2 regions of the Bacillus sp. JJ664 genome follow, and region 2 is predicted to be linked to the other one. Evidence: riboswitches for the same ligand, from Rfam matches in the RefSeq annotation. Region 2 holds a riboswitch; the other holds the start of a gene.
What was found. A riboswitch is a leader RNA that binds a small molecule or an ion and turns the genes downstream of it on or off. The one in region 2 is predicted to bind FMN.

Region 1: another riboswitch for FMN. It lies ahead of V7056_RS01725 (ECF transporter S component); the one in region 2 lies ahead of ribD (bifunctional diaminohydroxyphosphoribosylaminopyrimidine deaminase/5-amino-6-(5-phosphoribosylamino)uracil reductase RibD).

What each region holds. Positions count from the first base shown of each region.
Region 1 is NZ_JBALMS010000010.1:13,654-17,371, forward strand. Features, by position in the region: gene V7056_RS01715 (ABC transporter ATP-binding protein) at 1-285, shown strand, start outside; gene V7056_RS01720 (response regulator transcription factor) at 360-1,070, shown strand; FMN riboswitch at 1,369-1,504, shown strand; gene V7056_RS01725 (ECF transporter S component) at 1,741-2,313, shown strand; gene V7056_RS01730 (ferredoxin) at 2,915-3,163, opposite strand; gene V7056_RS01735 (YpbB family protein) at 3,482-3,718, shown strand, end outside.
Region 2 is NZ_JBALMS010000070.1:12,679-16,396, reverse strand. Features, by position in the region: gene V7056_RS12615 (LysR family transcriptional regulator) at 1-290, opposite strand, end outside; gene V7056_RS12610 (APC family permease) at 419-1,690, shown strand; FMN riboswitch at 1,923-2,075, shown strand; gene ribD (bifunctional diaminohydroxyphosphoribosylaminopyrimidine deaminase/5-amino-6-(5-phosphoribosylamino)uracil reductase RibD) at 2,312-3,397, shown strand; gene ribE (riboflavin synthase) at 3,399-3,718, shown strand, end outside.

The DNA of each region.
Region 1 (3,718 bases), on a different contig from region 2:
TTAGGGAAGATGGTAGAATTAGCAGATTCTGACACACTTTTTGAAAATCCAAAACACCCATATACAAAAGCGCTAATTTCAGCAAATCCTATTCCAAATCCAAGATTGCGTGATAAAGAAAAGATTATTCTTGAGGGAGACGTACCTAGCCCTATTAATCCACCTAGTGGCTGCCGTTTCCATACAAGATGTCCTTACGTACAACCAAAATGTAAAGAAGTAGAACCAATCTTTACAAAATCAGGAGAAGGTCAGTACGTAGCTTGTCATTATCCGTTGAATTAAGTTAAAATTAAATTAAAAATTGCGCAAGAATGTTCGTGGTAGATGAGCATTCGAATTTGACGGAGGAGTTCGAAGTGGAAAAAAGAATGTTAGTTGTTCATGAGAATCATGAATTAAGCATCGAAATTATGAATTACTTCCAAGAGATGTTTACTATTCAATCTTATCCAAATGGATTACAGGGGTTAGTAAAGGCAATCGATTGGAAACCTAATATTATCATTCTTAGTGCTTCATTACAAAATGTAGATAGTGTTGAACTTTGTAGACAACTACGAGAAAGTTTGAACACGATATTAATTATTTGTTCATCGGATTTAACTGATCATCAAAAGATAAATTATTATTCCTCTGGCGCAGATGATATCGTTGATTTTCCGTTGAATTTAGATATACTGAAATGCAAATTACAAGTTCACTTAAAGCACCATATTGTGAATGAATTTAAAGAGGCTGATACAATTCGTTTCGGTAACCTGGTTATGAATAAACTTACATACAAAATTCATTATGAGGAGCGCGAGCTTAGTTTTACGCGTAAAGAATTTTCAATATTATGGCTTCTTGTTAGTAGACAGGATATTGTTGTAACTCGTTCTGAATTAGTAAAAATAGTTTGGAGTTACGAACATGTTGATGATGATCGAATGGTTGATACTCATTTAAATCGTTTAAGAAAAAAATTAAAACAATATGAAATGAATTTAAGTATAAAAACTGTGTGGGGAATTGGTTATAAACTCCAACTAGAAAACTTTAAACCGCATTTACAATTTTCAAATTAATGGTCTGTTTTAGGAACTTTTCATAGAATCATTCACTTAGCTATTATTAGAAGAAGTGATATGATATGAAAAGTTCTATTTTTTTTATGTTAACGAAAATCTTGTGGAAAATGTTTGAAATTCAAGGAGAGTAATTCAAAAGGATACTGTCATGCAAATATTAGATTTCAAAACATTCCAATCAAAAGTATTGAGTATATTGTATAAACATTAAATTTAATATAGAAAAAAAGAGAAGACTTTTTTTATTTACAAACTGTATTTATTTTAGTAACATTAAGTTGTAATTTAATATTCGATCTATCTTCGGGGCGGGGTGAAATTCCCCACCGGCGGTGATTAAGCTTAGCTTATAAGCCCGCGAGCCTTTAATTTGGGCAGGATCTAGTGCGATTCTAGAGCCGACAGTATAGTCTGGATGGGAGAAGATGGAGGTTCGCAAGTTCAAAAAATTTACCTTTTTGAACGCTTATTTGGCGTGCTGAAATTTCTCCCCTATATTTACTGTATAGGGGATTTTGTATTTCTATGTGATTTTTGCCGATATTTAGCTTTTTATCCTGATATTCTTAATTAATTACAATTAAATAAATGTGCAAAATCACGCTTGTCTAAGTAAGCGAACCTTTCATTTTTCTTGGTATGATCGGGAAAAAGGAGAGAGGTAATTATGCAACAACGTAACAACAAAGTTTTAAAAATGGTAGTGGTGGCAATGCTGAGCAGTATTTCATATTTATTGATGCTGTTAGATTTTCCAATTCCTGCTTTTCCAGTATGGCTACAAATTGATTTTAGTGAGGTACCAGCATTAATTGGTGCAATTATTTTTGGGCCAGTTGCAGGGGTTTTAGTAGAATTAATAAAAAACATCCTTCATTATATTATTGTGGGAAGTATGACTGGAGTACCGATTGGGGAATTTGCAAACTTCAGTGCAGGGGTATTATATATCTTACCTGCGTCATATTTCTTTAGAAAGTATCGTTCAATTAAAGGCTTAACTTTAGGGTTAGTCGTTGGTACTGTTGTGATGACAGGGATCTTAAGTATTTTAAATTATTTTGTTTTATTACCTGCTTATGCTTATTTTATGAATTTTAGTTTACCGAATGAGGTAATTGTTACTGCGATTATGCCGTTTAACGCAATAAAAGGGTTATTAATTATGATTCTTACATTAGTATTATTCCCTAAATTAATCGTGTGGTTAAATCAAAGAGTTAATGCTCATAACGTATAAATAGATGAATGTGCCTGCAATTTGTGGGCACATTTTTTGTTTTTTTATTGTGGTGAAAAAGAAGTGTGTGGAATTCCACTGCAAGATGCTCGCTTTCCATGGGGCTGACGCTGAGCCTCCTTAAAAAAAGGAAGGCATGCTAAAACCACGACGTCCTGTCGTAACGCATGCATGACCCACTTCCTGTGGGCCTCCTGTGGGGTCTCAACTGTCTAGCATTTCCTATAGGAGTCGAGCAACCTTCCGTTCCATTTAACTTTTTTAAAAAAATCGAATCATCTCTAAATGACTTTATTCAACTACCTAAGTTAAGCAATCCATTCTTAAATGCTTTTATTCAATTACGTAGATAAAGTTCAATATTTCCTTACATGCTTTTATCCCTAATATACTAATACACAAAAATATAGACACAATCCTTATCAAAGTGAATAGATTTAACTCATAAAATAAAAGCACCACAATCTAATGGAGGAAGGCAGCGCTCAAGATCCTCTTATAAAAATATTTACAAACAACAATCCATTAGACAAACAAAAAAACACTGAGTGTTTTTTTAGTGAAAATAAAAAAACGACGATTTACATCGTCGTTATTTTTACTATTCGAATTTTAAAGCATCGCCATCGAATGAATCGTCTGCTACTTTGATTGAGTCTGTTGGACATCCTTCAAATGCATCCATCATGTCATCTAATAACACGTCTGGAATTTCAACAATACCTTGGTTATCATCTAAAGTAACGTATGCAATCCCCTCATCATCATAGTCATAGATATCTGGTGCAGCAGCGCCACATGCGCCACAAGCGATACAAGTGTCTTTATCAACGATTGTATATTTTGCCATTGTGTTGACCTCCCAAATTATTCCCTGTTTTAATTACAGATACTATTTTTGTAATGTACCTGTAAATATTTTAAAACGGTTTCCGAAACTTTTCAATATAATTGTAACAGGTTTTGCAAAAATAGAGAAATGAAGAATGAAAAGGTTAAATAATTAAGTATTTTTATCATATTAAAATGGTTCGGATATTGATACATATGATAAGCTAGAAGAAATTAAAACTATCATTACAAATAGTTTTGAATATTTTATAGTTAAAATTTGTTACACATAAAAATATTCAAATATATTATACAATTTTTGTTCGAGAGGATTAGGATGAATAAATTAACGATACTAGAAGAAGTCGTATTATTTTTAGTCAATCGATATAATGGTGAGCGAACAATACAGGGCATTACTTACTTATTAAAGGGAAAGCAAAGTGCACAGATCATTCAGGATAGTCATTTTTATCAGGTGACAAATTTTTTTGGCCTTTACCAATTCCTTACTCAACAAGATATGCAGGATTTAATAAAAGGTTTAAGGGAAAAAGGATATCTTGAAAAAATT
Region 2 (3,718 bases):
GGTGCACCAATTCGTAGGGTGGCAGTTTCTTCTTTTTCCATTTGAAAGACATCTTTCGCTTTTGAATATAATTGAATCATCTCGATCGCATGAGATAAGAAATGCTCACCAACTTCTGTTAATTGTACTTTTTTACCGATACGATTAAATAATGGTACGCCTAGTTCCTGTTCTAAAGCCTGAACATGTGCTGTAACAGTTGATTGTGCATATCCTAAATGAACTGCAGCCTTTGAGAATCCACCCATATCTACAATTGATTTAAAAGTAATCAAATGGCGAATTTCCATAATAACCTCCAATTATCGAAAAATCCGATGGTTTATATCATAACTATTCATTTTACCGATTTATTGATGTTTCATATACTTAAGATATACGAGATTAGTATTTGATTCAATAACTTTTGAGGTGATGTATGAAAAATCGTAAAATTGGATTTTTGTTGCTCAGTGGATTAATGGTTGGGCCTATTCTAGGTTCGGGTATCATTATCTTACCTCCAGCTGTTTTTGACACAGCTGGAAATTACGCAATTTTTGCTTGGATGATTATGTTAGGTTTGAGTATGCTATTTGCTCATATGTTTGGAAAACTAAGCTTGATGATCCCTGGAGATTCAGGCGTACCTTTAGCAGTTGAAAGAGCATTTGGGACCCAAATAAAGAATTTATCAGCCATTTTCTTTTTACTTGCAGTTTGTTTCGGACCAGTTGCTGTGTTAGGAACAGCGGGACATTATTTACAGCTACTTACTTCACAATCACTGTTTCATGAAAAATGGTTAGCACTCGGACTTTTATGTTTTGTTTATTTAATTTTAACAAGAAATATAACCGATGTCGGTAAGTTTGCATTTATCATGTCCACGTTTATTGTTGCAACTTTATTAGTGGGAAGTTTGCACACATTGTTTACAGTAGATGGAGACATCATATTATCGAATCCGATTACTGTTTCTGATTTTGGTCAAAGCTTACTTCTGTTATTTTGGGCACTAATTGGTTGGGAAGTCATTGGTAGCTATTCATTAGAAGCAAAAACGCCTGAACGGACAATTCCAAAAGCAGTTGCTTTAAGCTTTTCAATAATTGCAGTTGTCAGTCTAACGGTTGCACTCGCTTTCCAATGGATTCAATCGGATTCCGAAAGTGCAGCAAATCAATCTTTGGCACCCTTACTTGAAAGCTTATTTGGCAATTGGGCCACTCCAATTATTTCAACTATAACAATCGCACTCTGTATTAGCACTGTCTTACTTGTCATAGGAGCAGTATCAAGATTGATTTCAGATCAAGCTAAAAACGGATTGTTACCATCATGGTTATCGTACAAAAATAAAAATAATGTAGCTACACGTGGCTTACTAAGCTTGTTTTGTATTCATATTATTGTATTTACATTATTCTTTCTGAACATTATTTCCATTCAGCAACTAGTAGCAATTGCGAATGCTTTCTTCTTATGTAACGCTTTACTTGGCGTCTTAGCATGTATGCGTATTTTTGATTCTTTATTACTAAAAATCGGGTCAGCTATTCTAGCAATTTGCTTTTTTAGTATATTATTATTTTCATCAATTTATATTTTATTAGCAATTGTAGTAGTAGCAGTCTATTTTGGTTGGCTTCAAAAAAAAGAATCAATCAAGGAGCAAAAAATGGTTTGTCAGGTAGGAAATGACTTGTAAAAAGAAATGTCTAGTGTAGAAAAATATAAGTGCTCGAATGGAAAAAATGATAAATAACCCGTAGATAAGATCATCGATTTTAGGTGATCTTTTTCTTTTTTTCATCTCAGAATTTTACTAGAAAAATATAGGGATTCACTAATAATTTGCTATTTCTATGATAAAACTTGAAATCTATAATACTTTACTTTGAATAATTTGCTAGTTATAATGAAACAAATTTGATAATTAGTGTGTCCTTCGGGGTCGGGTGAGAGTCCCAACCGGCGGTGTTGTATAAAATTTTTTTATACTAAGCCCGTGAGCTGCATATGTTTTTTTATATGTTTGCTGATCTAGTTAGAATCTAGAGCCGACAGTATAGTCTGGATGGGAGAAGGATGGAGTGCATATATCAGTACGAGTTTGATATTTTCAAATTTTCGTCTGATATAGGCTTAGTTTGTTGTGTCTATTAATCAATTGCGCAACAATAAACGCGTAACAATCATGTAAATTTATGGATTGTTTTGGCGTTTATTTAAGTATGCTTCCTTTCTTAAACATCTAAAGCCCCTTAAGTACATTCTTAAGGGGCTTTTTCACTTTTTCAAATGAATTTGAATTAGAGGGTGTGATAAGTTGGATCAACTATTTATGAAATTAGCTATTGAACTTGCGAGCTCAACAATTGGACAAACTAGTCCCAATCCACCAGTAGGAGCAGTTGTTGTAAAAGACGGTTCTGTAGTTGGGGTAGGGTGTCATGTAAAAGCAGGTGAGCCACATGCAGAGGTTCATGCTTTAAATATGGCTGGAACAAAATCGATTGGCTCAACAGTTTATGTAACATTAGAGCCATGCAGTCATCATGGTAGAACGCCACCATGTGCGGATTTATTAATTGAGAAAAAGGTTAAAAGAGTGGTCATCGCAGTGCAAGATGATAATCCAAAAGTTAGTGGAAAAGGATTTTCAAAGTTGAAAGAAGCTGGTATAGAGGTTGAGGTCGGTGTTTGTCATGAGGAAGCAAAGCATTTATATAAAGGCTTCTTTACATTTATAAACAAAAAAAGACCGCATATTACTTTAAAAGCAGCGCTTAGCTTAGATGGGAAACTTTCCACATACTCAGGAGACAGTAAATGGATTACTGGTGCAAAAGCTAGAGAAAAAGTGCATGAGGAACGTCGAATACATGATTGTATTTTAGTAGGCGTTGGAACTGTTCTTAATGATAATCCATCTTTAACAGTACGATTGGAGCAAGAAACTAGACAACCTGTTCGAGTCATTTTAGATTCGAGCTTAAGAACACCAATCGATTCCAAGATAGCAAATACGATTGAAGCAAAAACAATTATTTTTGTTGGTAATCGAATAACCGAAAAAGAACTGATTCCTTATCAAGAAAAAGGAATTGAAATGATAAAAACATGTGAGTCAAAAGTTAAGGTAAGAGAAGTCATTTCTCTTTTAGCAGAAATGGGCTACCATTCCGTTTATGTAGAGGGTGGAAGTGAGATTCATACCTCATTCATAGAAGAAAACTTATTTGACGAACTAATATTATATTATGCACCTAAACTAATTGGTGGAATCCATCATGGTAATCTATTAAATGGTTTAGGTAATGAAATGATGAAGGATGTTTCCAATTTAACTTTATTATCAGTAGAAACAATTGGAGCTGATATTCGAATGCATCTTCAAAACGAGGTGAATTAACTTGTTTACTGGAATTGTAGAGGAAATTGGAACACTCAAAAATACGGTCAATAAAGGACAAACACTAGTCCTAACAATACAAGCAAAAAAAATTCTAGAAGGTGTTCATCTAGGTGATAGTATTTCAATTAACGGAGTCTGCCTGACAGTTACAAGCTTTACCAAAGACGAATTTACAGTAGATGTTATGCCAGAAACCTATCAATCTACTAATCTAAAAATGTTATCAAATCATCATAAAGTGAATTTAGAACGAGCAATGGCTGCAAACGGAAGATTTGGTGGACATATTGTTTCCGGACATATTGACACAACGGGTGA